Rhodovastum atsumiense: one gene and its partner. The protein of the gene in region 1 interacts with the protein of each later gene in a pairwise test. Links are inferred from orthologs where the notes say so. Each region holds a gene or a part of one and is shown on either strand. Other genes may lie near its edges. The genes, in order: NBY65_RS05990 and NBY65_RS28090.

Evidence for each region.
Region 2: the proteins of NBY65_RS05990 (region 1) and NBY65_RS28090 interact in binary tests that used the Escherichia coli proteins (3 or more experiments, as listed by UniProt). The link is inferred for Rhodovastum atsumiense from one-to-one orthologs.

The regions. Positions count from the first base shown.
Region 1 is NZ_OW485601.1:1,346,216-1,361,029, reverse strand. What follows is about bases 2,461-5,211. They hold NBY65_RS05990 (TrmH family RNA methyltransferase), read left to right. Parts: upstream 2,461-3,243; coding sequence 3,244-4,179; downstream 4,180-5,211. Other genes in these bases: NBY65_RS05980 (SH3 domain-containing protein), read right to left, coding at 4,888-5,211; NBY65_RS05985 (hypothetical protein), read left to right, coding at 4,362-4,586. Outside these bases: NBY65_RS06015 (hypothetical protein), read left to right, coding at 355-789; NBY65_RS06010 (hypothetical protein), read left to right, coding at 1,399-1,560; NBY65_RS06005 (hypothetical protein), read left to right, coding at 1,788-1,949; more of NBY65_RS05980, read right to left, coding at 5,212-5,718; NBY65_RS05970 (methyltransferase, TIGR04325 family), read right to left, coding at 6,232-7,002; NBY65_RS05965 (LysR family transcriptional regulator), read right to left, coding at 7,354-8,373; NBY65_RS05960 (metallophosphoesterase), read left to right, coding at 9,415-10,323; NBY65_RS05955 (CDP-archaeol synthase), read right to left, coding at 10,355-10,846; NBY65_RS05950 (polyprenyl synthetase family protein), read right to left, coding at 10,968-12,035; NBY65_RS05945 (putative signal transducing protein), read left to right, coding at 12,178-12,384; NBY65_RS05940 (tRNA1(Val) (adenine(37)-N6)-methyltransferase), read left to right, coding at 12,384-13,103; NBY65_RS05935 (hypothetical protein), read right to left, coding at 13,192-13,464; NBY65_RS05930 (SCO family protein), read right to left, coding at 13,512-14,135; NBY65_RS05925 (hypothetical protein), read right to left, coding at 14,428-14,661. UniProt on the Escherichia coli protein: Specifically methylates the ribose of guanosine 2251 in 23S rRNA.
Region 2 is NZ_OW485601.1:6,230,078-6,244,979, reverse strand. The notes cover bases 6,261-9,099. They hold NBY65_RS28090 (NAD(P)H-hydrate dehydratase), read left to right. Parts: upstream 6,261-6,884; coding sequence 6,885-8,315; downstream 8,316-9,099. Other genes in these bases: NBY65_RS28085 (transketolase), read left to right, coding at 8,445-9,099; NBY65_RS28095 (ATP-binding protein), read right to left, coding at 6,261-6,605. Outside these bases: aceE (pyruvate dehydrogenase (acetyl-transferring), homodimeric type), read right to left, coding at 1-2,029; NBY65_RS28110 (CopD family protein), read right to left, coding at 2,292-2,747; ParA family partition ATPase, read right to left, coding at 2,744-3,373; NBY65_RS28100 (cytochrome b), read right to left, coding at 3,442-3,978; more of NBY65_RS28095, read right to left, coding at 4,080-6,260; more of NBY65_RS28085, read left to right, coding at 9,100-10,823; NBY65_RS28080 (hypothetical protein), read left to right, coding at 10,883-11,590; panD (aspartate 1-decarboxylase), read right to left, coding at 11,622-12,098; NBY65_RS28070 (recombinase), read left to right, coding at 12,308-14,755. UniProt on the Escherichia coli protein: Bifunctional enzyme that catalyzes the epimerization of the S- and R-forms of NAD(P)HX and the dehydration of the S-form of NAD(P)HX at the expense of ADP, which is converted to AMP.

The DNA of each region.
Region 1 (14,814 bases):
GCGTCGCCCGTGACGATCGACAGTCACGCCAGGTCGAGCATGGCCTGGTCGCGAAATTCGTAAGGGAATCAATATTGGGGGGCTGGTTGTGACATCACTTTCCAAGGAATGGGATAAGCCTGATAGACTGTATTAACAAAATTGTGGTTTCGCAAAAGTTAGCCTTCGTTTTACAATTGCTACCAAGAGCCGGGGCGTGGTTTCAAAAAAATTGTTATTGGTGAGTGGAGAGAGTTCCACTTGCGCCGCCACGTTCGGCCGAGAGGAAACGCCCTTCCCCTGAAGGGCAGCAGCTACACTCAACTCCTCCATGCTGCATCTTCGTGTTTTGCTGGACAGAACGGAAAGAGCAACATGCCAGATTCTGTAACATCTTCCGGCCCGGCCGAGCCGAACAGCTCTGCGGCCAACTTTTTGGGTGCGCTTTTCAATTTCAGTGCCAATCCGGCCCTGAAAGGCCAGGCGAGCGCATTCCTCAGGACTCAGGCCGATGTGTTGGATACGATTGAGCCGGTCCTGCTCGACTGGTTCCGCCGCCGCCGTGAATCCATTGCGGAAGCCAATCGGTTCGTGGCGGCCTTCGAGCAGTCGGGTAATTCCCCGGACTTGTTCAAGGCACAGCAGGAATGGGCTGCCGGCATCTTCCAACGGCTCGCGGCCGATGTGGCTGCATATCAGTCGACGGTGACACGGCTGTTCGAATCCGCCCGTATCACCGAACCCGCCGCCTCGCAGCCTGCCGAGGCGTCGCGCGGGGCGATCAAGCCGCTGGCTGCCAAAGCCAGCTAAGTAAAATTCTTGATGTTTGCGCGAGCTTCTTCCTCGTTTTTGTAACCGAACGCGCAAACCTGACTTGGGGCATCCTCCGACCGCAATGGGTGCGCGTGTCGGTGCGGGATGCTCGCCGGACTCAGGCCGGAGCATTCTTCGTCCCCGGTGCGGACGGGAAATGCTCCGGTATCCTGGTGTCGCGCTGTGAACCAGATGCAGCGACGGTATGCCTCCAGGTGCATGGGCGTGGCCGGTAAGCTGGGCCTGGTGAAGGCGGTCATGCCAAGGTGATATCGACGATGTTTTCCTCCGTCCGCCGTATCTCGCCCGAGGCGCACTATCGGTTTGTTCCTGTCTTGAGCATGATGGATCTGTGCCCGGTGCGGCTTCCAACACGGCGCAAAATCCGCCGGAAGGGACAGCCGGATCCCCGAACTGTGGTTTTGGGCGGGATAACCGCGGCCGATCGTGACTTTTGCTGATGGCGGCATGAATTCATTTCCGCCCCGATTGCCTGGAGGTTCACGACGCATGCCGGCGTCGATGGTCGCCATCTTCCATCAGCACCAGTGAATTGCCGTCAGGACGAAATGGAGTCAGGCTTTGTCGCCCCGCAGGGAGGCGCAGATGTACTCGACGCTGGTGGTCGTGGTTGCTCTGATGGTGACGGGCGGCTTGGTTGCATGGCTCTTCGATCGCGGTATTCGTGGATTATTCGCAAGACGGCGAGCGGCAGGCCCGGGGCAGAAGGCGCGCCGGGAACCGGTGGTTCCGATCCGGCCGCACTGATGTGATGTCCTGGCAGGGACGGTGCCTTCGCCGCCGAAGAGCCGTGCTACGAAGGAGGCTCCCGACATTGGGGGCATCTCATCCTTGTGGCGGCGCCGGCGCCGTTCCCGATAATCCATTCGATTATCAGGAAAGAAGCCGGGTTCTCTCGGCCTATGGAGCGTGGCAGAAGGGGCGTGCGTCGGATTGGCACAGCGGTCGTGCAGGATCGTGGCCCGGTGGGTGGGGTGAACCTGCCGACGCTGCAAGTCATCCTCGACCACAAGACCATCGCGATGACGATGCGCTCCTCCCGCCTGGCGACCGAGCATCTGCACCGCGCCATGAACAAATACGGGACAATGGCCGGCGGAAATCCCGGTACAGCCGAAGCGGCCAGTGACCGGTGACGCATCGGGAAAGGGGATAATCCTTGTGCGGCGCACGACGCCTTCTCTGATAACTCATTGAATTATCAAAAAAGAAGCCGGGTTCTCTCAGCCTGCAGGGCGTGGTAGAAGGGGTGTGCGCCGGGTTAGCACAGCGGTAGTGCAGCGGTTTTGTAAACCGAAGGTCGGGGGTTCAAATCCCTCACCCGGCATATGCCTGCCCACAGGCATTGGTCCGTCAGGGACTTAAGGATTTCCAAGATCTGGCAAGCAGCCCGGTGCTACACCGGGGCGCCACACTGCCGATGTCCGCTTTCGTAATCTTGTGGTCTGACTGGCATGCAAGAACCACCGCGTGCCGACAGTTGCGGCGATATCGGTTTGACTCTCGCGAGATGGCAGTCGATTGCCGAAACCGGCATGGGGCGGCAGTGGGCACAGCAAGGGGAAATGCCGGTGACATGGGCAGAGTTGGCGCGGTCTCCTGGCGACATCGTCTGAAATCCGCTGCAGGCAGACTTCATTGCCGCCAACCAGGACAACGCGACGGCAATGACCGCCCTCCTGGCAACTGCGGCGATGCGGTGGGCCGGAATGGCGGGGGCAACGAAAGCACGAGGATCCAGCCGAATTGGTCGCCGGCAAAGGGTGTCATGCGTTGAGCGCACTGACGGCGCAGGGCGACGGGCCAAACAGGCCCCGGCACCAGGCAGGGCGCCAAAAAAGCCAGCATATCCGACGCGGAGCCGGACGGCACGCCGACCGCAGGGACCGCAACAAATTTTTGAAAAGGCGGATGGTGGAGGGGGTTGGATTCGAACCAACGTAGGCGTGCGCCAACGGATTTACAGTCCGTCCCCTTTAGCCACTCGGGCACCCCTCCGGTGGAGGCGGGGACTAACCCCTTCCTGGCACTGTTGTCAACGCGGCATCCGCGCGGGCCGCCCCTGCTGTCGCCGGCGGCGCGGAAAGGCTATACCGGTCTGGCATGAAACCTCCCTTTTCCTCCCGCTCGGGATCCCGCGGTGCTGGTGGCGGTCCACGCCGCCCCGGCGGTCCAGGTCGCGGCCCAGGTGCGATCCGCCGGGGCGATTCGCATCCACAAGGCGGCTCCGCCGAGACTCCGCGCCACACCGGCCCGCGCGGCCGCGATGACCGGCCCGGTTCTCAGGAGCGCTCGCAGCGCAATCCTGGCAAACCGCAGCCGCGGCAGGATGTTTCGTTACAAAATCGGGAGGATCGGCGCGCGGGTGGGCAGGAACGCACCGCACGCAATCACGCCGAGGCAGGGCCTCGCCGGTTCGTCGACCGCCCGCTGCGCCCCGAGGAGACGCCGGCACAGGACAGGCCACGCCCCCGGCGTGATTCCCCCCAGGAGCGCACCAACCAGGACCGCGCCAACCAGGAGCGCGCCAATTTCAGGCCTCGTCCCGAAGGCCGTGCCGTCCGGACGCACGCGGACGACCAGGACGATGCGCCGCGGAGCGGGCATCGCGGCCAGGAGCATCGGCCATCCCTGCCGGAAGCGCCACGCGGTGCCGTCTGGCTGTATGGGCTGCATGCCGTTGCGGCGGCGCTTGCCAATCCGGCTCGCAGGATGCGCCGCCTGCTGGTGACCGATGAGGCCGAGGCTGCCTTGGCGGCGCGTCAGCAACAGCCCTGGCCGGTGTCGCCCGAACGGGTGGAGCGCAGCCGCCTTGAACATCTGCTCGGGCGCGATGTGGTGCACCAGGGGGTGGCGCTGCTCAGCGACGCGCTGACACCGCCGACGCTCGCGCAGGCACTCGAACACCCCGGTCCGGTGATCGTGCTCGACCAGGTGGCCGACCCGCGCAATGTCGGTGCGATTCTGCGCAGCGCGGCGGCATTCGGGGCGGCCGCGGTGGTGGTGCAGGAACGCAACGCGCCGGAGGAAACCGGCGCCCTGGCCAAGGCCGCTTCAGGGGCGCTGGAGACCGTGCCATTGCTGCGCGCCGTCAATATCGCGCGCACGCTGGTGGCGCTGAAGGCGGCGGGATGCTGGGTGATCGGGCTTGATGCCGGTGGCCTCCCGTTGTCGGGACCTGCGCTCGCGCAACGCCGCGTGGCCCTGGTGCTGGGCAGCGAAGGCGAGGGGCTGCGGCGGCTGACACGCGACACCTGTGACGAGGTGGTCGGCATTGCCATGCCGGGGGCAACCGGGCGGCTCGACAGCCTGAACGTTTCCGTGGCGGCGGCAGTGGCGCTCTACGAGCTGGCACGGCGCGAATGACCGGTACTCCCGTCCGGGGCGTTGCGGCGATGCCTCGGATGGGACGGCCCTCGTCACGCCCGGCCGATCATAAGCCCGGCCGGGCTTCAACCGCGAATTAACGGATCGCCGGCACAGTCAGCGTGGGACCGCGCGGATGATCCGCGGCGTCAATCGCCAGAATGGCGCTGAGGGTAGCTCCGATGTTTGCCAGCTGGGACCTGCTTTCGGACGATCTCCAGATCGCCCTGTCGCAGGAGGCTTTATGTCGTGCTGTCGATACCGTCGCCGGTCAGGCCGAAGTGCTGGCCCGGGAAATGGAGGCGGGCACGCTCGCTGACCGGGGGGGACCGGATGCACTGCGTCTGCTTGCCGCAATCCTGCGCATCGGCGGCTGTGATGGCCTGGCCGTCAGCGGAACCGCATGAATCCGACGCCCGGCATCGGTCCTGTGCTGCTGCCGCCGCTTTGCCGTGGATGATGCGTGCGATGCCTGCCGCTCCACATGATCCGGCAGCCGCTGGGGGGCAGGGGCGCTGGCTGAGGCAGCAGGACACGATGGGCCGCCCGATGCGCCAGCAAATCGGGCGGCGTGCCCGCCATGGCGATGGCAGGGCGGGCAAAACGCCGGCCCGCGGCGGGAAGGGCGGGATCCGTCCGGCCAGTTGAAATGACCATGCCCTTCCGTGGTGTCCTGGCGCCGTGGCCGGCGTGGGCCACCCGGTGGGGCTACGGAGTCTCGACCAGGCTTGAGTGAACCCAGCCCTCCGCCTCGGTCTCGCCGACCTGAAGCCAGCCGCCGGGGGCTTGCGCGAAGACTTTCAGCACGGCCCCTTTCGGCGCGACACGCACAAGCGGGCTGCCGCCCACCGGGGCGGTGCGGATGTTGCCGGCCTGCCGCATGGTCACATTCGGGCCCGATGCCGCTGTCGAGACCGGTGCTGCTTCCATCGGCCGGCCAGGGCCAGGCACCGGGACGGGCACTGGCACCGGTACCGGCGTCAGGCCGACCGGCCCGGCCACACCGGAACCGGTTCTTGAAGGCTGCGATGGCTGGATCTGATCAGGCAGGTCGCTCGGCAGGGGGGGCAGTGGCGGGATCACCTGGCGGGCTCCGATCTGCCAGGGGCCACCATTTTCACCGCAGCGCGATGTCATTTCGATATAGACACGGGTCGCTTCGGAATTTGATGTGCCGATATACTGCTCGATGTCGAAAGCGGGGGTGCCGGAGTCCGGGCGTCGTGTGTAGGTCACGACCGAAACGAACGGAATGAACGCCTGATCCTGCCGGCCCGATGGGTTGACCTGGCCACATACCGCGACGACCCGGTTGTCCGCCTGCTGATATATCTGCACGCCCCGGAACCGCGCTGTCTCCGGGGTGCGCAGGTTGGAGCGGATTTTCTCCTCCGCCACCCGGCGCGCATGCGCGACCGTGTCCGATGATGGCCCCTGCGCATTGGCCGGCGGACGCGGCTTTTCGTCACACCCACTCAGGAGACCCGCCGTGAGCAGGGCCACTCCCGAGAGAAATGCCGACTTACCGAAATGGCCCATCCGCTCCAGGTCTCCGAACTGACTTCCAGCCGTTGGCTCTATACCCTTTTGGCACATGGAGGATAAATCACCCCATCGGGCGGGAGCCTTGTCGGAACGTGGGGATGTGCCGATTGCATGAAACTGCTCCGCTGCGCGCCGCAGGGGATGCTCCCGCTAGATGGGTATCGCGGGGAATCGGCGGGCGAAGAGTCAAGGAAGCCCATTTCACGGCGTCGAACCTGAATGGAAGATGGCGGAGGGGATGGGATTCGAACCCACGGTACACCTTGACGGTGTACAACGGTTTAGCAAACCGCCGCCTTCAGCCGCTCGGCCACCCCTCCGCCGGGAGCCGCACACCGGGACACAGCCCGACACGACGTTTGCCGCGCCTCTTCTAAGCCCAACCAACAGGCGCGTCAAACGCTCTGAGGGCGTCGGTGGCAGCCATGCGTCGTAAATCCGACCGCAGCCGTACCGGATGCCGCGGACGCGCCGGAAGCAGCAGCGCTGCAAGGAGAGGGCAGGACCTCAGGGGCCGCTTCCGCCGGCTATCGCCGAACCGTCCCGGTGAGTGAGGAAAAATCCCGAATAGGCCCGCACCGAGTGCTCCGGATAACCGGGAATGTCGAGAGAGAGCTCGGGAACCTGCCATCTGTCCACCATCTCGTAGCCAAGCCGCTTGAAATCGCGGATCAGAGTCTGGCGGTTGTAGAGCATGCAGGCCACGCGGAATGCGCCCGCCTCCTGCACGGCCGCAACCGGCGGGCCATCGGTCAGTGGGGTCCGGTTGATCAGGATATGCCTGGGGCGAACCGGCAGCTCGGCCACCATCTCGGGCAACGGATGTTCGAAATAATGCAGTGACCCCGAGGCCAGCAGCAGGTCAGCCCCGCTGGCGTCCATCCAGGTTTCGGAAAACCGAAGCCGGTGCGCGTGACATTCTTTCGCAAGCGCCGCGCCGCGCAGCAAATTCGACGGCAGGTCATGTACCTGCCACTCAAGTTCCTGCGGCAATTCCAGGTATTTCGAGTAGCAATAGAATAAATTGCCGACATTGCCGCCCAGGTCAAAAACCCGGTGGAGCGCCGGCAACAGGGCACGGAGATGAAACAGCGCCGGATAGTCACTTGGACGGGCGGTCTGGCTCAGGTTGAGATGAAGCTCCGCATTGGCGGGGTTGTGATGTCCCTGGTTCGCGTAGGGCGCAACGGCCGCACTTGCCTCATGTAACGAGGCAAAGACCTGATGGTGGCCGACGAGCGCCCGGTAGAGCGGGGCGGTCAGGCGGCGCTGGCGCAAGTGCCGGATCAGGGAAAGACCGCCCCGCGTGCGGCTGAGCCGTCTGACACAGGCGGCGCCAATCCTGAACCGAAGCAAGGTCCATGAGTGATTGGCGACTCTCGCAGCCATGGGGGAATGCACGGGAGCGACTTCGGAGATGCCTGGATTCACTGGCCATTATCCTGGACAAGGCAGCCATTCCCGCCCTGACGCAAGACGATGCCCGGGCTGCGGATCAGTTCGGGGGCGGGATCAGTGCGGGAGAAGAGGGGCACGAAGACCTGATGGCAAGCCGCGACGATCCGCAATGTCGCACGTTCATGGTGTCGCAACACCGAACAGCGGAGCAGCGGGCTTGCGGACGGCCAGTCACGCCGAAGCGCGCAGGGCCACGTGGCTGACCACCTCGGAGACGGGGGATACGAGACCGATATCGGGTGGGTTGAGCAAACGCTCCTGCGCGGCGATCGCCTTGGCGGCCGCATCGATGACCTGGCGGACACGGGCCGAGCTGCGGGTTTCGCGGTGCACGCCGAGCCAGAGCTCCACATGTGGAGCGGGGGTCGGCGGCGTGAGCCGCACCAAAGCGGGATAGATCGTGCTTTCGGCAACGAAGCGGGGCAGGGCGGCGATGCCATAGCCGCTGGCGACGGCGCCCAGCAGGGTCTCGAAGCTGGCCGCCTTCAGGGCGATCGTGGCGCGTCCGGTCATTGCCTGCAGCCAGGCGGCTTCGGTTGGGCCGGACATGGTGTCACCCACGATCAGGCGATGGCCTTCGCAGGCGTCGTCGAAATTGGGATGACCGTGCGCGGCGAGATAACCCGCGCTTGCATACAGGCGAAAGCTGAGACGACCGAGCAGGCGCACGACAAGATCGGGTTGCTCGAACCGGCCGGCGCGGATCGAAAGATCGCACTCCTTGGCTGAAAAGCCCTGCCAGGCGCCGCTTTGCAGCAGTTCGATCGAGATTTTTGGAAAGCGCAGATTGAGGGCGGAGAACGCCGGCACCAGCAGGCGGCTGGCCACGAAATCGGGCGCTGCCACCCGCACGTTTCCTTCAAGCCGGCTGTCGTAACCTTGTACTGCGCGGACAAGCGCCAGGGTCTCGGCTTCGACGCGCTCGACATGCGAGAGGATCGCCTCGCCTGCCTCGGTCGGAACGTAGCCCTCGGTGGTGCGGTGCAGCAGGCGGGCGCCCATGGCCGCTTCCAGAGAGGCAATGCGACGTCCAACCGTGGATTGTGTCACCCGTAGGCTGCGGGCGGCGACCGAGAAACTGCCTGATCGCGCGACGGCAAGAAAGAAGCGAAGGTCGTCCCAGTCGACAAGACTCACCATAAAACCCAACCTTCGGTTTTGTCCGGCGCTGTGATGCGCCTTATCAAACAAGCAAATAAGCCGCTACAGCAAGGGTACAAAGATCTGCTATTTCGATTGTGAGGCGTGGCAAGAACGAAATGAATTCTAGAATCATGAAATCAAAACTCTGTGAAGTTTCCGAATTTATAAGTTAATGTGTTAAAAATATCGCATAGATGGAACTATGTTACTATTCTAACAGTTTCTATAACAATGACATTTATGGAGTTTTGTTGCAAGCAATAAAAATATGCAAGTTATTTTGCTAATGCTTTTAGAAACAATAAACAACAATCTGCAACATTATGTATAAATTTCCATATTAATGACAAATTTATCTAGCATAACTTGAAACTATCATATGGCAGATTTGAACATAAAAGATGCTATTAAGACAATTGCCAGAACAGTAAGAATTATGTGTTCAGTTTAGTTTGAAATCTATCTTCATCTCTGGCGCGATTTTTGTTGATTTTGTTCATGTCCTGATGAGGTGGCCCCTCTCATCAGACCGAATTGCAGCGGCCATGCGTGGTACATCAATCAAGGACCTGTTCGAAGTGCTCCTTCCAACGTCGCGCATTCAACACGGGATGGTTCATACCTGTTGGGTGTCCGGGTAAAAGGCGACACCGCCAAATGTCACGGCGAGCAAAACGTGCCCGGCCTTGTCCGGATGCAGGGCGACGATCCGGTTGGCTCAGGCGCTCTCGGCCGGTGATGATTGCTTGGTGTTGGCGAGGGGATGGGTCTGGGAGTGACACGGATCAGGGGAACAGTGTGGCCGCTGCCGGCCCCGGTCGGCATGGCCGCTTTCATGTGGCGGCATATGCCGATGTGATCTGCATATGCCGCATGCGCCTTCCTCCCGTTCCATCGGATGGCGCGGCGACCGATGGCTCGACCCCCGCGGTCGGCAGGGCTAGCTTGTCTTCTCCTTGCCGGTTCCTGTCCTGCCGCCGTGGCCGGGAGTTCCGGTGGCCAGGTATCCAGTCCCCCCGCATGCAATCACCCGACCTCACTGCCGACGAGAAAGCCAGGCTCGCGTGCCTGGAATCGCGGTTGGGCCGCGTGTACATCCGCCAGCGCCTCGGGCTGGAGCATGATTTCGAGACGCAGGTGTTCCGGCGAGGGACGCATTTCTTCCATCTGGAAAACTGGTATTCCATTCACGGCCTGATCCGGGGGACGTTGCGTCTGCTCGGGTTGCATGACCGCGGCCGGCGCAATGCGCAGCGGATCACGGTGCGTCGGCACGAGATCGCGTTGCCGAACCTGCCGCAGGCATTCGACGGTTGCACGCTGCTGCACCTGTCCGACCTGCATCTGGACATCAACGACACCTTCGTCGACACGTTGCTGGAGGCCATCGCACCGCTGCGATACGATATATGTGTCCTGACCGGCGATTACCGGGCGCGCACCTTCGGCCGTTTCGATCGGGTGCTTGCGGGACTGGTGCGCCTGCGTGCGCAGATCCGCGGCCCCGCTTTCGCCATCCTCGGCAACCATGACACGCTGCGCCTGGTGCCGGCCATGGAGGCGATGGGCTATCGCCTGCTGGTCAACGAGTTCACCTGTATCGCGCGGGGGGATGACCGGCTGTACCTCGCTGGCGTGGACGATGCGCATTTCTACCGGCTGGATAATTTCCACCGCGCCGCGGACGAAATTCCTGCCGATGCTGCTTCGGTGCTGCTGTGCCACACGCCCGAGGCGTATCGCCACGCGGCGCATGCCGGATTCGACCTGATGCTGTGCGGCCATACCCATGGTGGCCAGATCTGCCTGCCGGGTGGCATGCCGGTGCTGACCGACGCCGACAGCCCGCGACGCTTCGCCCGTGGCTTCTGGCGGCATCACGACATGATCGGCTACACCTCCGTGGGGGCAGGCACCTCGATCATCGACGTGCGGCTGAATTGTCCGCCGGAAGTCGCGCTGCATTGCCTGCGCAGCCCCGCAACCAGGCCGGCATAGGTCGGGCCGGCAACCCGTCGCGACCGGCGCATCAGTGCGGCCGATCCCGGATGCGCAGGTGAAACAGCGCCCGCGACAGCACGATCTGCAATGCGACGAACATCAGCGCGACCTCGGCGACATCCAGCCAGCTCAGCCCGAGTCGGAGGCGCAGGAGCAGCAGAGGCAGCAATGCTTCCGGAATCTGGTCGAGCCCGAAGACTTCGCCATGCAGGGGAATGGCGAGGCGGCGTTTCAGGAAGCTGGCGAACAGGTCCCCGGCCATGGCGGCGGCGGCCAGGGCGGCGCCGCTGATCCAGTCGAGCCCAACCGGCAGCGCCGCGACCGCGGTGGCCCCGATTGAGGCCGCCACGCCGCGAAAGGTCTTGGAGGCGCCGAACAAGGACCGTCCGTCCCGCCATCTCAGGCCCCGGTCGATGGGGGCGGCGAAGCGGCCTCCGACCAGCTTGCCGGCCAGGATCGGCGCGCCGTTGGCCACCATCAGCAGGAACAGGACGCTGAGCAGCAACAGGCGGTGATCCATCGCCCTCTCCGGCAGGCATCCATGAACCGGCGCGGCAAGGTCGGACCGGCTGGCGGCCCGGGAGAGGGCGCCGTCCTGTGGAAAGAGGGCGGGGACCGCCGCGGCGCGGCCCCCGCGGGGATTACCGCACGCGGCTTACGGTGTAGTCGGCAACCGCCATCAGGCTGGTCTTGAACGGACTATCGGGGAACAGGGAGAGCTTCGCCTGTGCCTCGGCGGCAAGATGAGCGGCACGATCGAGGGTGATGCGGATGGCATTGTGGTGCGCCATCAGATCCATGGCATGCGAAAGGTCCGCCTCGGTCTGCTGGCATTCCTCGATGGTTCGCTGCCAGAAGCTGCGTTCCTCGGCCGTGCCCTGGGTGTAGGCCACCAGCACCGGCAAGGTGATCTTGCCTTCGCGGAAATCGTCACCGACGGTCTTGCCGAGCTGCGCCTGGTCGGCGGCGTAGTCCAGGGCATCGTCCACCAGCTGGAAGGCGATGCCGATGTTCATCCCGTACTCGGCTAGCGCCATTTCCTCGGACAGGGGGCGATCGGCCACCACCGCCCCGATCTGGCAGGCGGCGGCGAACAGCGCCGCGGTCTTGCCCCGGATCACGTCGAGATAGCGTTCTTCGGAAGTGGACAGGTCGTTCTGGGTGACGAGCTGCAGCACCTCGCCTTCCGAGATGGTGGCGGAGGCGCGCGAGAGGATGCCGAGCACCTTCAGCGAGCCGTCGGCGACCATCAGTTCGAAGGCGCGGGCGAACAGGAAGTCGCCGACCAGGACGCTGGCCTTGTTGCCGAACACCGCGTTGGCGCTGGCCAGGCCGCGCCGCAGCGCGCTTTCATCCACCACGTCGTCATGCAGCAGCGTGGCGGTGTGGATGAACTCGACACAGGCGGCCAGGTTCACGTGGCGCACCCCGCCCGCATACCCGCACATGCGGGCGGCGGCGAGCGTGAGCAACGGGCGCAGCCGCTTGCCGCCGGCCGCCACGATATGGGCGGCGAGCTGCGGGATCAGCGCCACCGGGCTGTCCATGTTGGCGACGATGGTGCGATTGCAGACCTCGAGGTCCTCGCGCACCAGCCCGACGAGCGTGGTGAGCGCGTCCTCGCCGTCCGGCATCGCGGCGGGCAATGCCGACCCGGGCACGGGGGCCGTGGTCAAGGCAGAAGGTGGCAGGCTGGCGACGGCGCCCAACTGGATCTCCCGGCACGGTGACAGGATTGCGCATCCCGAAGAGACCGGCACCATATCGGCGTCACGGAAGCAGGGTCAAGGCAAGCTGATTCAAGGCTTTGCTCCCGTGAGTGTGGCCAGGTGGGCAATGGGTGGGTCGAACATGCGGGTCGTCATCGTCTCCAACGATCTCGTAAGGCTAAGTTTTCTCGGCGCGCTGCTGCGTGATGCGGGAATTGAAAGCGTGCTGCTGGACGGGCATGTGAGTGCGGTCGAAGGCAGTATCGGCGCGATTCCCCGCCGGCTCGCGGTGGCGGCGGAGGACGAGGGCGCAGCCCTGCGCATCCTGCGGGATGCAGGCGAGGCCTGATGGAGGTCACCGAAGGGCATCTGCTCAACCGACGCCTGCGCCATATCCAGCCGCGCCAGGGCCATCGCACCGGACTCGAGCCGGTGCTGCTCGCCGCGGCCGTGCCGGCGCGGCCGGGGGAGCGGGTGCTGGAAGGGGGCACGGGCAGCGGCGCGGGGCTGCTCTGCCTGGCCGCGCGCGTGCCGGACCTTCGCGGCGTCGGGTTGGAACGCTGCCCGGCCACGGCCGCCCTGGCGCGCGCCAATGCCGAGGCCAATGGTTTCGACCAGCTCAGCGTGCTCGCTGGCGACCTCGCCGAATTGCGCCCCGAGGGCGTGTTCGATCATGCCTTCGCCAACCCGCCCTGGCATGGCACTGGCACCGCCTCGCCCGACTCGGCGCGCGAGGCAGCGAAGCGGGCGGCGCCGGGGCTGTTCGGCCTCTGGGCCGCCCGGCTCGCGGCACCGCTGCGCCCGCGCGGCACGCTGACGCTGGTGGTGGCCGCCGCCGCCCTGCCGGCCTGCCTGCAGGCGCTGGCGGTGGCCGGTTGTGGCAGCGCGTCGGTGTTTCCGCTCTGGCCGAAGGCGGGGCGAGAGGCGAAGCTGATGCTGTTGCGTGGCATCAAGGGCGGCCGTGCGCCCTGCCGGCTGCTGCCGGGCCTGGTGCTGCACGAATCGGATGGCCGTTTCACCGCGGCGGCGGAGGCGGTGCTGCGCGATGGCATGGCCCTGGCCTTCTGAGCGGGGATGGACCGGCGGGGAGATTCGTCTTTTTAAGACACAGTCGCATCGCTGGACCGGCCGGTGTTCCGGCCAGGCCGGGGGCGATCTATTCGGTGCCGTCTTCCGGATGGCGCAGATGCCAGAGTCGCTCATGGGCGGCGACGAGGCTTTCGATGCTGCGCCGACGGTTGCCTTCCGGCGTGAACGGGCGACGGGTCAACATGTTCTCGAGGATGTGAAGAAGCTGTTCAGCGACCTCGAGATCGGCCTGGTCGCAGGCATGATGAAACGCGATCAGGATCTTGTCGGACAGGCGCCGGCTGTAGCGGGGCGCGCCACCGGTATTGTTTTCCCGCAGGGACTCGTCACTCTCGCTCACGGTTGCGTCCGTTCCTTACGTAGCCTGCCCGACGTGGTCCGAGGGGGTCAGCCGCCTGCTGTGATTCGCGCCCTGAGGGCTTCAGCCAGTTCCTGCGGTTTCGTTCCCATCCGGAAGAGGGCACGCAGCGTGCCGTCCGGTCCCATGAGATAGATGAACGACGAGTGATCCATCAGGTAGGTGGTCGAGTCCTTGGGGGTCGCCTTGGCGTAATACACCCTGTACGCCTTCGCCGCAGCGGCGATCTGAGCGGGCGTGCCGGTCAGGCCGATCAGCCGTTCATCAAACAGTTGCACGTATTCGGCCAGGTGCGCGGCGGTGTCCCGCTCGGGGTCGACGGTGATGAAGAGAGGCACCACCCTGCTGGCCAGCGGACCGAGTTCGCCGAGCGCGGTGACCATGGTCTGCAGTTCGGTCGGACAGATATCCGGGCAGAAGGTGTAGCCGAAATACACCAGCATCCAGCGTCCGCGGTAATCGGTGTCGGTGACCGGCTTGCCCGTGTGATCAACCAGTTGAAACGGACCACCGACCTGCACGGCCGAGGCCATGGTGCCAGCCGACTGCACGGCACCGTTGATGCCGTCACGGCCAAGCCAAAATGCGCCCCACGCGCCGAGGACGGCCAGGGTCAGGGCGACCGCAATCCAGCGAACGATGCGAAGTGACATGGTGCCTTGATAGCCTCGCACGCAGGCCACGGCAAATAGCATGTACATTTGTACGCGAACGGCCATCTGCCCGGTGCGATGCGAGGGCCCCGGCCATCAGCTTCGCAGGCGGAAGGGGCACCGAGGCGGTGGGCGAGGGCGAACGGTACCTGGGATGTCCATCGGGGTTCCAAGACCCCGGGAAAATGCTCTGATCAGATCGGCTGGCTGAATGACGTCGGAGGGGGCGTGGGACGGATGGCGACCGGCGGCATCCTGGGCCGGTCCTCCCTCCGACCCTCCACGCGGGCGCTCAGCGTTGGACGTGCCAGGATATGTCCTGCCACACCAGCGCGCGGCGGCGGGACAGGCACAGCCGTCGCACCACGATCACCGCGAGCGGAAGGCCGAGAACGCCGGCAAGGGCCACACCGAGTGGCAACACCAGGGCATCCTCCGCGGCGGCGGTACCGAGGCCGCAGAGCAGCCCAAGGGCCCAGACAGCCCACTCGCGATGGCCCATGTCGCGATCCCGTTGCTCGATCATTGGCTCTGTCTCCCTGTCCCATTGCCTGGGTCCCGATGAATGGAACATAAAGAGAACATGAATCCGGCGCAAGCGTCTTCGGCACCGTGGCGGCGCGATCATGCGACCGCGTGCCCCCCCCCGGGGACATGGGCGGGGACATGGTCGGTCGGC
Region 2 (14,902 bases), 4.9 Mb from region 1 along the record:
CCATGCGACGCAGCCCGTCCTGCACGATCACCGCGACCTCGTAGGCGAAGGTCGGGTCGTAGGAGACGCAGTTCGGGATCACCGCCGAGAACACATGGCTGTGCCCGTCCTCGTGCTGCAGCCCTTCGCCGTTCAGCGTGGTCCGCCCGGAGGTGCCGCCGATCAGGAAGCCGCGGCAGCGCATGTCACCCGCCGCCCAGGCGAGGTCGCCGACGCGCTGGAAGCCGAACATCGAATAGTAGATGTAAAACGGGATCATCTGCGTGTCGGAAACGCTGTAGGAGGTCGCCGCCGCGATCCAGGACGACATGGCGCCGGCCTCGTTGATCCCTTCCTGCAGGATCTGCCCGCTGGTGTCCTCCTTGTAGAACATCAGCTGGTTGGCATCCTCCGGCCGGTACAGCTGGCCCACCTGGCTGAAGATGCCGAACTGGCGGAACATCCCCTCCATGCCGAAGGTGCGGCTTTCGTCGGGCACGATCGGCACGATGCGCCGGCCAATCTTCTTGTCGCGCAGCAGCGTGTTGAGCACCCGGACGAAGGCCATGGTGGTGGAGATCTGCCGCCCTTCGGTCGCCTTCAATTGTCCCTCGAAGGCCGCAAGGTCCGGTACCGGGCAGGGCTGCGAGACGGTCCGGCGCCGCGCCGGCAGAGCCCCCCCGAGCGCCTGCCGATGCTCGCGCAGATACGCCATCTCCCGGCTGCCTTCCTCGAAGCGCAGGAACGGGATCTCCTTCAGCTGGTCATCGGTCAGCGGCAGGCCGAAGCGGTCGCGGAATTCCTTGAGATGGGTCTCGCCCATCTTCTTCTGCTGGTGGGTGATGTTCTGGCCTTCGCCGGCCTCGCCCATGCCGTAGCCCTTGATGGTCTTGGCGAGGATCACGGTGGGCTGGCCGCGATGCGCCGCCGCCGCCGCATAGGCCGCATAGACTTTCTGCGGGTCGTGGCCGCCGCGGGTCAGCGCCCAGATCCGCTCGTCGCTCCAGTCGGCGACCATGGCCTTGAGCTCGGGATACTTGCCAAAGAAATGCTCGCGCACATAGGCGCCGTTCTTCGACTTGAAGTCCTGGTATTCGCCATCGACCGCCTCTTCCATCCGCCGCAGCAGGATGCCGGAGGTGTCGCGGGCGATCAGCTCGTCCCAGCCGCCGCCCCAGATCACCTTGATGACGTTCCAGCCGGCGCCGCGGAAGATTCCTTCCAGTTCCTGGATGATCTTGCCGTTGCCGCGCACCGGCCCGTCCAGGCGCTGCAGGTTGCAGTTGATGACGAAGATCAGGTTGTCGAGCTTCTCCCGCCCGCCCAGCGAGATCGCGCCCAGGCTTTCCGGTTCGTCGGTCTCGCCGTCGCCGAGGAAGGCCCAGACCTTGCGCCCCTCGGTCGCGGCGAGGCCGCGGCCGTGCAGGTATTTCAGGAAACGCGCCTGGTAGATCGCCATCAGCGGGCCGAGGCCCATCGACACCGTCGGGAAATTCCAGAAATCCGGCATCAGCCAGGGATGCGGGTAGGAGCTGAGCCCGCCGCCGCCGACTTCCTGGCGGAAGCGCAGCAATTGCGCCTCGTTCAGCCGGCCTTCGACGAAGGCGCGGGCGTAGATGCCCGGCGAGCTGTGGCCCTGGATATAGACCAGGTCGCCGCCCTGGCGGTCGGTAGGGGCGCGCCAGAAATGCATGAACCCGACATCGTACAATGTCGCGGCCGATTGGAAGCTGGCGATGTGCCCGCCCAGTTCGGAGCTTTCCTTGTTGGCGCGCAGAACAATCGCGAGGGCGTTCCAACGGATATAGGAGCGGATGCGATGTTCGATGGCGCGGTCGCCGGGATGGCGCGCTTCCTGGTCGGGGGGAATGGTGTTCAGGTACGGCGTATTGGCCGAGTACGGCACCGGGGTGCCGCGCCGCCGCGCCCGGACGAGCAGTTCGTCGAGCAGGAAGGCCGCGCGATCCTGGCCCTCGACCTCGATCACTCCCTCAAGGGACTCCAGCCACTCCCGTGTCTCGGTGGGATCGGCATCCCGCAGGCTGCTCATTCCGCGTTTCCCCTGTTCTTATCTGGATCAATATCATTTCGACAGCGTTCGGCACGCGTCTTTGGCGTACGCTGCTAGGGCAACACGCCACGGGTGTGCGCGGTAGGCCGCAATTTCTCACATCGCCGCGATACTGTTCGGCACTTGTTGCGTGGCCCGACAGGATGCGCATTCCCGATGGAATGCGCCGCCGCCTTCCGCGCGAACGGTCGCATTCCTGTGGCGGGCGATGTCGCGGCTTCGTGACAGGGGCGGGCGGCGTTCAGCCGCCGAGTGCCGCCACCATCGCGGTGAGCAGGCCGAGCACCAGATTGATGGTCACCAGCCGGCGGATCCACTGCACCGCGCCGCCGGCCCGGCGCAGGTCGCGTCCTGCCATGGCGGCGCGCATCCGCGCCCAGGGTCCGGCCACGATCCCCAGGAAGATCAGGGACATGGCCAGTCCCGTGCCGGTCATCAGGCGGACATGCCAGGGCAGGGGGGTGGGGCCACCATGGAGAAGGTGGATCATTGACAACCCGGTCGCGCCGAGGATCGGCATCGCGTACCAGACGATCCGGAAGAACCGGCGGAACACCTGTTCATGCAATTCCAGGCGCAGCGCCCCTTCCAGGAAGGCCATGCCGGGACGCAGCACCACAAGGGCGAAGAACATGCCGCCGACCCAGACGATGGCTGCCAGCAGATGCACTGCCAGCAGCACCCCGCCCAGGGTCATGCCAGCACGGACTCGATCTCGGCCAGCAGGGCCCGCAGTTCCTGGGCCGCGGTGGAGCGCGGCTCGGTTTCGGTGATGCCGAGCCCTTGCGCGAAGGCGCCGGCGAAGCCGGTGCGGTTGCCCAGCGTGGCCGAGAGCACCGGCCAGCCGTTGCGGGCGATTTCCGCCTCCGCCCCGGCGCGCAGCTTGCCGCTGGCCGGGGCGCGGTTGAGCACCAGCCGGGCATGGCGCTTTTCCTCCGCCACCAGGCGCAGCGTGCCGGTGGCGGCCCACAGGTCGGGCGGGCTTGGCTGCACCGGCACCAGCACCAGCGTGGCATTGCGCACCGCCAGCCGTGCGTCGGTGTCGATCTGCGGCGGGCTGTCGACGATCAGCAGGTCGAAGGAGCGGTGCATGCGATCCAGCTCGCCGCCCAGCCGCCAGCCGGAAATATCGGAAAATCCCACCGCGGGCAGGGGGGATTTGTGTTCGACCCGCAGCGCATGCCAGCGCGCGAGGCTGCGTTGCGGGTCGATGTCGAGCAGGCCGACACGGCGCGTGGGGGCCAGCGCGGCGGCCAGCTGGGCCGCCAGCATTGTCTTGCCCGCCCCGCCTTTTTGCTGCGCGACCGTGATGACCACCGCCATGGATTCTGCTCCGCTGCGCTGCGGCAGGTATTAACCTGCCGCGCGGTACGATGCTACCGGGGGACGGATCAGAGCATCCGGCGCAGCGTGTCGTCCTTCAGCAGGTAATGGTGGCCGAGCGCCGCCGCCGCGTGCAGGCCGATCAGGGCGAGCAGGGCGTACTGCATGATGTCGCCGTGCAGCAGCTTCATCGCCTCGTTGATCGCCGGCCAGTCGCCGGTCAGCGAGGGGATCTGGTAGCCGAAGAAATCGCTGGCCCGGCCGCGGGAGGCGCGGCGCAGATAGCCGGTGATCGGCAGCAGCAGCGTCGCCGTCAGCAGCAGGTAATGCATGCTCTTGCGCAGCAATTCGCCGATGAACGGACCCGTCACCTGCGGCGGGCGCGGGCGGATCAGCAGGCGCAGCACCGTCAGGCCCAGGATCAGCAGCCCAAAGGAGGTGTGCAGGTTCATGGCGGCGGCGTTGAGCGGGTTGTCGCGGCCCGCTAACTCATGCACCCAGTAGGTCAGGAACATGCCCGCCATCAGCAGGACGGTGATCCAGTGATACGTCCTCGCCGTGAATGAGTAGCGGGGGATGCGAATGCTCGCCGTGGTCGTGCTCATGCCTGGGGATCCATTGCATGCGGGTGGGGCAAGCTTGCGTTACCGATGCAACGATGGCAGGTCAACCACAACGGTGGCCGGTCTCAGGGGCGCGGGCCGGCTCAGGGCAGGGTTGTCACGGTTCCGCCGGTGGCCGGCAGCTCAGTGAACAGCACGATGCCAAGCAGGTGGGTGATGCGGCCGTCGCCCCCGGCCAGCGGCATCAACAGCCGCTCGAACAGGACGCAGGGTCCTTCGTCCATGGCATAGCGGGCATAGTCGTAGGACGGGACGCGGTTGACCACGCAGCGACGATAGGCGGCATCCAGCGGGCCCAGCACGTTCGGCTCCGCGCCGTCCACGCTCTCGCCCGCCAGGGAGCGCCCGAGCCGCTCGGCCAGGTCCCGGCCGAAATGGACATAGCGGAAACCAAAGGCGACGCTGTCCCCCGGCACGGAGGATTGTTCCGACACGGACACGACGAAGGCGCTCGCGGGCAGTCCCGCCATGTCCGCAAGCACGACATCGGCATGTGGCAGCAGTTGCGGCGGGTGGCGCAACCCCTTCCATCGCTCGTAGGCCCGCCGCAGCGCGGCCGAGCGGAGGCGGTCGCGGAACCGGTCGACGCCCCCGCCCTGCGCATCCTCCGGCGAGGGCACGCGCCCGAGCGCCTCCAGCACGAGGCCGGCGAGCTGCCGCCCGGTAAAGGGCTTGCACAGCGTCCGCTCGCCGATGGGGGGATCGGCGGTCGTCACGGCGGTCAGGACCACCATCGGCGGATGCTGTGGCGTCTCGCGCAGATGGTCGGCCAGGCGGAGCTTGTCCGCGGTTGCCATCGCCGCCTCGGCCACCACCAGGTCGATCCGGCCGGTGGTGAGCATCATCGCCATGGCGGCTTCGGCATTGCCCGCTTCCAGCACCGCATAGCCCAGTGCGCGCAGCATGCCGGCGATCACGCGACGCACCCCGTCATCGGCATCGGCCACCAGCACGGTCGCGTTGCCGTGCAGGCGCCGGTCATCATGTTCCTTAAATGTAACGTTCTGGTCGGGCTCCACCTGCGCCCGCTTCAGGCACAGCGTGATGGTGGTGCCCGCGCCGGGGGCGGTGTCGATGCGCAGCGTGCCACCTGACTGCCGGGCGAATTCATGCGCCGAGGCCAGCCCCAGCCCGGTGCCCTTGCCGCGCGGCTTGGTGGTGAAGAACGGCTCGATGGCGCGAGCGCATACGTCTGAAGTCATGCCGCCGCCGGTATCGGCGACGGCGATCACCACGTAGTCGCCCGCCGGCAGCTCGACCGGGGCGGCGGCGGCGGGCAGGTTGCGCAGCGTGACCGTCATGGTCCCGCCGTCCGGCATCGCGTCACGTGCATTGGCCGCCAGGTTCAGCAGCACCGCCTCCAGCCGCACCGGGTCGGCGATCACCGCCCAGAGGTCGGAGGCCAGTTCGAACTGGCACCGCACCTGCCGCCCGACGGTCAGCAGCACCATGTCCTCCATCGCGCGCACGAGCTGCGCCACGTCGACCACGACCGGGCTGAGTTCGGCCTTGCGCGCGAAGGCCAGCAACTGGCGCACCAGCGCGACCCCGCGGTTCGCCGCCCTGGTGCCACGGTCGAGGCAGGTCAATTGCTCCGGCTCGTACAGCCGGGTGCGCAGCAGGTCGTGGTTGCCGAGGATGGCGGCGAGCACGTTGTTGAAGTCGTGCGCCACCTGGCCGACCATCTGCCCGAGCGCCTCCAGCTTCTGCGTCTGCAGCAGCATCTCCTGCGTCGCCTCGCGCCGGGCGATCTCGGCCTGCAGCTCGCGCGCGATCCCGGCCAGTGCCTCGGTGCGTTCGATGACGCGGCGTTCCAGCTCGGCATTGATCTCCCGCAGCGCCATCTCGGCGCGCCTGCGGTCGGTCACGTCGCTGAAGAAGGCGGCGAAACGGCCCGGCCCGCTGCGGAAGGCACGCACCTGGTAGGCCCGGTCAAGCCGTGGCAGCACGCGCTCGACGGTGATTGGCTGGCCGGTGGCGACCACGTGGGCGTAGGTCTGGATCCAGGCCGCCTCGATGTCCGGCACCACCTCGCGGCCGAGCTGGCCGATGATATCGGTTAGATTCCGGTCGACCAGCCGCGCGAACCCCTCGTTGGCCTCGAGATAGCGGATGTCGACGGCCTTCTGTTGCGAGTCGTAAATCATCTCGCCGAGGCAGAAGCCTTCGAACATGCGGGCGAACAGCGCCCGCCAGTACGCTTCGCCGCGCAACGCCTCGCCGCGCAACGCCTCGCCGCGCATCGGCGTGTCCTGCTCCCCGGCCGGATTGGCGTCCCCGTTGGCCGCCGCCTGCGGCTGCCACCACACCAGGGTCATGGTCCGGTCATCGGTGCGATCGGGCCGGGTGATGCAGGCACGCGCCGGCAGCTTCCTGCCATCCCGGCACAGGAATTCCTTGTCGTAAGGCCGACAGGCCCCGTCCCGCATGGCTTCGTTCAGGGCGGCCGCGTCGGCGCCGGCCCAGGCGGGAGGCGTCAAGGTGTCGCAGCGCAGCCGGCCGCTTCGCACCTCGTCCTGCGACAGGCCCAGCCGGGTCAGGAAAGCAGCATTGGCGTCTGTGATCCGGCCCTCGGCATCGGCATGCACCACGCCGACGGCGGCCGACATTGAACGGCCATCCTGGGCGATGCCCGGTTGCTCCCAGCCGGAGGGACCCGGCATCGCGGGCCTGACCGGCTGATCAGCGGACCCGGGAGCGAACATTTCTGAACTGCGCTATATTTCTTCCCAGCTTCGATCCTCTGACAAACCGCCGTTATGGTCAACAGTTTGCCAATCAAGGCGGCATCATCCCGCGAAAGATCCGGATCCGTTGCCCCGCTCACATGGCCGCAGGATCCGGCCTTCCCCCTCGCGGCACCGCCACTGCTCTGGCACCATCCACGCATGCCTTTCCATCCAACCGCCTTCACCCCGCTTGACCTGCTGACCCCCGCCGAGACGGCGGCGGCCGACCGTGCCGCCGTGGCGCTCGGCCGCCCCGTGGCCTGGCTGATGGAGAATGCCGGGCGGGCGGTGGCACGGGCGGTGCGGGCCCGGCTGCGGCCCTGCCGCACCCTGGTGCTGTGCGGGCCGGGCAACAATGGCGGCGACGGCTATGTGGCAGCCCGTTATCTCGCCGCGGCTGGCTGGCCGGTCGGGGTCGCGGCGCTGGCCCCGGCCAAGGGCGAGGCCGCCGCGGCCGCCGCGCGCTGGCGTGGTCCCGTCACCGCCTTCACCGCCGCGGAGGCCGCGCGGGCCGAACTGGTGATCGATGCCGTGTTCGGCGCCGGGCTGGCACGTCCGCTCGATCCGGCCGTGGCGGAGGTGCTGCGCGCGGCACGCCGGCTGGTCGCGGTGGATGTTCCGAGCGGGCTCGACGGCGCCACCGGGACGGTGCGCGGCTTCGCGCCCCAGGCCGTGCTGACGGTGACGTTCTTCCGGCTCAAGCCCGGCCATCTGCTGCTGCCCGGCCGCGCCCTGTGCGGGGAAACGGTGCTGGCCGATATCGGTCTGCCGGCGGCAGCGCTGGCCGCCGCCCCGCCGCGCGCCTTCCGCAATGCGCCGGGGCTGTGGACCGTCCCCTCGTCCGGCGCGGAAGATCATAAGTACAGTCGCGGCCATGTCACCGTGCTGGGCGGCGCCGTCATGACCGGGGCCGCCCGGCTGGCGGCCGCCGCGGCGCGCCGGGCCGGCGCCGGCATGGTGACGATCGCCGCCACCGGCAGCGCCGCCGTCTATCGCGCCGGCGAGCCGGGTCTCATCGTCGATGAACGGCCCCTGGCCACGTTGCTGCAGGACAGCCGTCGCACCGCCTGGGTCTGCGGCCCTGGCCTGGGCGCCGAAACCGCCCGGAGCCTGTTGCCGGCGTTGCTTCCCACCGGGCGCCAGGTGGTGGTCGACGCCGATGCCCTGACCATCTGCGCCGGCCAGCCCGAGCACCTGCGGGGGGCCTCGGTGCTGACGCCGCATGCCGGCGAGTTCGCCCGCGTCTTCGGCCCGCCGGGCGAGGACCGCCCGGCGGCGGTACGCGCGGCGGCGGCCCGCACCGGGGCGGTGGTGCTGCTGAAAGGGGCGGATACCCTGGTTGCCGCCCCGGACGGCCGGGTCGCGATCAACGACAATGCGCCCCCCTGGCTCGCCACCGCCGGGGCGGGTGACGTGCTCGCCGGCATCATCGCCGCCTTGCTGGCGCAGGGCATGCCGGCCTGGGAGGCGACCTGCGCCGCCGCCTGGGCGCATGGGCGGGCCGCTGCCCTGGCCGGCCCGGGCCTGATCGCCGAGGACCTTGCCCCGCTGCTGCCCCGCGCCCTCGCCGAGGCCCGCGGGGGTGGATAAAGCGCGACCGTGACGGGGAACTGCCTGTATGATCCCCGGCGGATCGATGACCAGCATGGGACCACCGCCGGTGAAGGCCGGCGCACTGCTTCCACCGCCGCGCGGGGGTGGGGCTGAGGGGCGGAGGAAATGAACGCACCGGTTGCAACCGCCGTTCCGGCGCAAACCGCCGAGCGGCGTCTCGAATTGCTTCGGCAGATCGAGCGCAAGCTGCTGTGGCTGTCCGCCTGGACCATCCACAACGCCAATCACCTGCGGCCCAATCGGGACGGGTTGAAGGTGGGCGGCCACCAGGCTTCCTGTGCCTCGGTGATCTCGATCATGACCGCCCTGTATTTCGAGATCCTGCACCCGCAGGACCGGGTGGCGGTGAAGCCGCATGCGGGCCCGGTGTTCCATGCCGTCAACGCCCTGTTCGGGCGGCAGACCCGCGAGAAGATGGAACGGCTGCGCCAGCTCGGCGGCGCGCAATCCTATCCCAGCCGCACCAAGGACGGTCCCGAAGTGGATTTCTCGACCGGCTCGGTCGGGCTCGGGGTGGCGATGACCAGCTTCGCTTCGCTGGTGGCCGATTACGTGCGCCTGCACGAACTCGCCCCGGAGGGCCCGCCGCCCGGCCGCTATATCGCCATCGCCGGCGATGCCGAGCTCGACGAGGGCAATATCTACGAGGCGTTGCTGGAAGGCTGGAAGCACGGCATCAGCAATGTCTGGTGGATCGTCGACTACAACCGCCAGAGCCTGGATTCGGTGGTGCCCGACCGCCTGTTCGGCCGCATCGAGGGCCTGTTCCGCGACATGGGCTGGAACGTGGTCACGATGAAATACGGCCGCAAGCTGCAGGCCGCCTTCGCCTGCGAGGGCGGCGAGGAGCTGCGGCACTGGATCGACGACTGCCCCAACAGCCTCTATTCGGCGCTGACCTTCCAGGGCGGTGCCGCGTGGCGCCAGGCGCTGCTGACCGATCTGGGGCGCTCGCGCGGGGTGCGCGCCATCATCGACCCGCTGACCGATGACGAGCTGGCGGCGCTGATGACCAATCTCGGCGGCCATGACGTCGAGTACATCATCGAGACGCTGCGTGCCGCCGAGGCCACCGACCAGCCGACCTGCTTCATCGCCTATACGATCAAGGGCCGTGGTCTGCCCTTCGCCGGCCACAAGGACAACCATGCCGGCCTGATGACCCGGGAGCAGATGGACGTTTTCCAGGCGGCCATGCAGATCCGGCCGGGCCATGAATGGGACCTCTTCGAGGGGCTGGAGGCCAACGAGGAGGAGCTGCGCGACTTCATCGCCTCGGTGCCCTTCGCGACGCCGCTGACCCCGTCCGGGCGGGTGCTCTCCGCGCCGGTGGTGGCGGTGCCGGAGACGCTGCCGCAGCCGAAGCTGGTGGGGCGGAAGCTGTCCACCCAGGCCGGCTTCGGCGACATCCTGGCCGAGATCGGGCGCGGGCAGGGGGCGTTACGCGACCTCGCCCGGCACATCGTCACCACCAGCCCGGACGTGACGGTGTCCACCAATCTCGGCCCCTGGGTGAACCGGCGCGGCATCTTCGACCGGCATACCCGCAACGATGTGTTCCGCGACGCCAAGCTGGCCAGCGCGCAGCGCTGGGGCATGGCGCCGGCGGGCCAGCACATCGAGCTGGGCATCGCCGAGCAGAACCTGTTCCTGTTGCTGGGGGCGGCGGGGCTGTCGCACAGCCTGAACGGTGGGCGGCTGCTGCCGGTGGGCACGGTCTATGACCCCTTCGTCAATCGCGGCCTCGATGCGCTGATCTATGCCTGCTACCAGGACGCGCGCTTCCTGCTGGTTTCCACCCCGTCCGGCCTGTCGCTCGCGCCCGAGGGCGGGCAGCACCAGAGCATCAACACGCCGCTGATCGGCATGGCCGCCGACCGGCTGGCCGCGTACGAACCCACCCATGTGGACGAGCTGGCGATCCTGCTGCGCCATGCCTTTGCGCACATGCAGGATCCGCAGGGCTCGGCGGTGTGGCTGCGCCTGTCCACCCGTTCGATCGAGCAGCCCGAGCGCAGCCTCGATCCCGCCGCGGTGATCGCGGGCGGGCACTGGGCGGTGCCGCCGCGTCCGGGGGCACGGATCGCGCTGGCCTATCAGGGGCCGGTCGCGCCCGAGGCCGAGGCGGCCTTCGCGGTGCTGCGCGAGGAGGAGCCCGGGGCCGGGCTGCTCGCCGTCACCAGTGCCGACCGGCTGCATGCCGGCTGGCTCGCCGCGGCGCGGGCCCGGCGGGCGGGCGAGCGGGGTGCCACCAGCCATGTTGAGCGCCTGCTGGCGCCGCTCGCGCCGGGGGCGGCGCTGGTGACGGTGCTGGACGGGCATCCGGCCAGCCATGCCTGGCTCGGCGCGGTGAGGGGGCAACGTGTGGTGCCTCTCGGCACCGACCGCTTCGGCCAGAGCGGCGACATCCCCGACCTGTATCGCGAGTACGGCCTGGACGAGGATGCCATCCTGGATGCCTGCGCCCAGGCACTGCTGGGCTGACCGGCCAGGCGAATCCTGTTCTACCCTGGCGGGAGGATGGCACGGAAGGGCGGCACGGAGTGACGGAACGATCGAATACGGAAACGATGGCGGGGCGCGACGACGCCGAGTCCTCCGCCAGGCCCGGACGCCCCATCCATATCTCCGGCTATGACCGCAAGGGCCGGGATTTCTATGCGACCCCGGCCTGGGTCACCGAGGCGCTGCTGCGCCATGTCCGCTTCCGCGGCCGGGTCTGGGAGCCCTGCTGCGGCACCGGCGCCATCACCACGGTGCTGCAGCGCCACGGCTACGAGGTGACCTCCACCGACATCGCCGATCACGGTTTCGGCACGCCCGGCATTGATTTCCTGGGCTGCGGGGCGGTGCCGGACGGGTGCAGGGCGCTGGTCACCAACCCGCCCTATGGCGACACCGGTTCGCACCGGGGCCAGGAGAAATCGCCGGCCGCCATGCTTCGCTTCGTCGAGCACGCCCTGCGGCTGACCGCCGGGGTGCAGGGACAACTGGCCTTGCTTGTCCGATTCCAGTGGGTTGCCGGGCAACGGGCGGCGGCGCTGATGTCGGCCGGCCCGTTCGCCGCGGTGATCGCGCTGACCCAGCGGATCTGCTGGTTCGACCGGGGGGCCGACACCAACGCCGCCCAGCACCATCATGCCTGGGTGGTGTTCGATCACGCCCATCCGCCGGGCCAGCCGCCGGCCCTGCTGTTTGCCGGGGCGGACCGACCGCGACCGCAGGGGGAGCCCCCGCGCACCGCTCCTTGATTGCGGGAGGAGCGGCGACCGGCCGGCCGCGTCAGGCCACGTTACCGCGCCGCGCGTGTTCGCTGCCGACTCGCAGCGGGATCGGCAGGGCGTTGCCGGTTTCGTTGTGGATGGAGAAGGTCCAGCGGCCCTCCGCGTCCTGGCCGGCGACATAGGTCATGCGGCCGGTCACGTGGTTTTGCGCGTCGAAGGTCAGCACCGTCGGCCGGATCGAGGCGATCTCGTGCGGCTGGATATAGGCGGAACTGCAGATGATCACCGCATCCCCCGGCTGGCAGGTGCGCGCCGCCGCCCCGTTCAGCACGCAGCAACGCGAGCCGCGTTCCCCGTAGATCACGTAGGTGGAGATCCGTGCCCCGGAATTGCGGTTCCAGATCTCCACGAATTCCATGGGCAGCAGACCTGCGGCTTCGCAATGGTCGGGGTCGAGCGTGATCGAGCCATGATAATTCAGGTTCGACTCGGTCACTGTGATCCCATGCAGCTTGGCGGCGACGACCTTCCGCACGCTTGATCCCTCCATTGGCAACCGCTGACTGCGGCATCCTCGCCAGGCCCACGTCCTCTCGCCACAACGATTTTCGGCGCGGCCCCGTGCATGAACGCACGGTTGAGCCCCACCCCGCCGCGGCCCGCGCCCCGGATTGACACGACGCGAATCGCTTCCATATGTTGTGCGTCCTTCGCATTTGGCCCCACAATATATAGGAATTGGCGATGGACGGCTCGATCGCGCCTGGCGTGCTGGATCACGCGGAATTGGCCTTGTCCGGCGGCCTCGCGGCGCTCGCCCGCGCCTCTGCCTTCGGGACACAGGCGCTGCCGGCGCGTGCGCTCGAGCCCGGCATGGGCCTCGCCGTCGCCCGGCGCACCGTGTTCCGCCCGCAGGATGCCGAAAGCTTCGGCCGTGTCGCCGATCGTGTCGCCGCCGGCAACATGTCGCTGCTCGGCCGCTCGCTGATCGCGGCCGAGCAGGACGAGCAGGCGCGGCTGCGCAATGCCATCGCCACCGGGTCGCTGCTCACCTCCGGGCGGCACCTGCAGCACGGCGATGCCGAGCAGGCCGGCCGCAACATGGAGGTGTTCACCAACTGCGCCACCGCCATCGCCAGCTTCGCCAAGTTCTACCTGCTGCTGAACGGCTCGGGGGTCGGCCGCGCCTATGACGACGAGCTGATGGCGGTGGACTGGGCGGAGGCGCCGGAGATCCTGCTGCATCTCGACCCGGCGCATCCCGACTATCCGAAGACCGACTCCGAGCTGCGCCAGTTCGCCGCGGAGCTGTCCTTGCTGCCGGGGGCCGGGGTGGAAGCCGACATCGCGTCGGTGCGGGCCGCGATCGGTCGCGCCTTGTTGCCCGATCTCGCCATCCTTCCCGCCGGGGCGCGGCTGCACCGCATCGCCGACAGCCGCGAGGGCTGGGCCAAGGCGCTGGAGGAGCTGGAAAGCCTTGCCTTCCAGCGCGCAAGCGGCCTGCCCCTGGTGTTCGACCTGTCGGCGATCCGGCCGAAGGGGGCGCCGATTCGTGGCATGCAGGGCCGGCCAGCCTCCGGCCCGGTGTCGCTGCTGCGTGCCCTGCTGAACATCCGCCGGCACGTGATCGAGCCGGCGCGGGCCCGCGCCGGCTCGCAGGACAGGCTGTCGCTGTGGGAGCAGGCGATGCTGGTCGATCACCACCTGTCGGTGGAGGTCCAGGTCGGCGGCGCGCGGCGGGCGGCGCGCATGGCCACCAAGAGCTGGCGCGACCCCGGCATCTTCCGCTTCATCCGCTGCAAGAGCGAAGGCGGGCTGTGGACGGCCAACAACTCGGTGATGGTGGACCATGATTTCTGGCGGCGCGTCGCCGAGGGCAAGGCGCAGGCGGCGGAGGACGCGTTGACCCGCCATGCCGTGGCGGTGTTCGACGAGGTCACCCGCTGCGCCTACATCAACGGCGAGCCCGGCCTGATCAACGGCGACCGGCTGGAGGACCTGCGCACCGGCTCGGCGCGTGCCAAGCCGGTGCATGAGGATGGCCGCGATTTCCGCTCCGGGCGCTACCAGGTCGACCACGCGCATGCGCTGCTGGCCGATCTGTCGCGGCGCGCCAACGCCGCCCGCTTCCCGGTCACCACCAATCCCTGCGGCGAGATCGTGCTGCACGTGACCGGCGGCTATTGCGTGATCGCCGATTTCGCGCCGCTGCTGGCCTGCCCCGGCAGCCCGGATGAGTACGTGCCGGGCTGCCTGCCGGAAGACGAGGCGGCGCTGTGGGATGCGCGGGTCGTCGAATCGGTGCGGCTCGGCGTGCGTTTCCTGATCCGCGCCAACACCATGGACGCCCTGTATGCCGAGGAGGTGCGCCGCACCAACCGCATCGGCATCGGCCCGACCGGCCTGCATGAATGGGCCTGGGTCCGGTTCGGCCTGTCCTTCACCGACCTGCTGGACGAGGCGCGGTCCCGCCCGTTCTGGGACATGCTGTCGCATCTCTCGGCGGTGGCGAAGGCCGAGGCGAACCAGTACGCCGCGGAACTCGGGACCACGGCGCCCTTCACCGTCACCACGGTCAAGCCGGCCGGGACCACCAGCAAGCTGTTCGGCCTGACCGAAGGGGCGCATCTGCCGGCGCGGCGGCAATATCTGCGCTGGGTGATGTTCCAGGGCAGCCGCAACGCGGACGGTACCTGGGCGACGGCCAGCGACCCGTTGTTGGCGGACTACGAGGCGCGCGGCTACCCGGTCCGCTGCCTGACCAGCTTTCCCAACATGTCGATCGTCGGCTTCCCGACCCTGCCGCTGATCCAGCGGCTCGGGCTCGGCGAGCAGTTGGTGACCGCCCCGGAAGCCAGCCCCGAACAGCATTACCGCTGGCTCGAGCTGCTGGAACGCCACTGGATCGGCGCGGAACGGGGGAATCAGGTTTCCTATACCCTGAAAGTGTTCACCGACCGGCACGGGCTCGACTCCTTCCGCGACATCGTGCTGCACAACCAGCCGCGCATCCGCTGCTGCGCGGTGCTGCCGAGCCGGCCGGACCACGAGCTTGGCTATGAGTACCTGCCCGAGGAGGAGGTGGCGGAGGACCGATTCGCCGAAATCGTGGCCGGAATCGAGGATCCGGCGCTGCACGAGATGATCGACCTCGCGCATCTTCAGTGCGCCAGTGGGGTGTGCCCGATCTGAGACGCGCGGGGCGCTGCCCCGCCCCTGCCAGGGGCTCCGCCCCTGGACCTGGCCAAGGGCTTCGCCCTTGGAACCCATGTTTTCTGTGCCGCGCAGCGCGAATGGGGTGCAGGGGTCCCCTGACCCCTGCCGGGTCCAGGGCAGAGC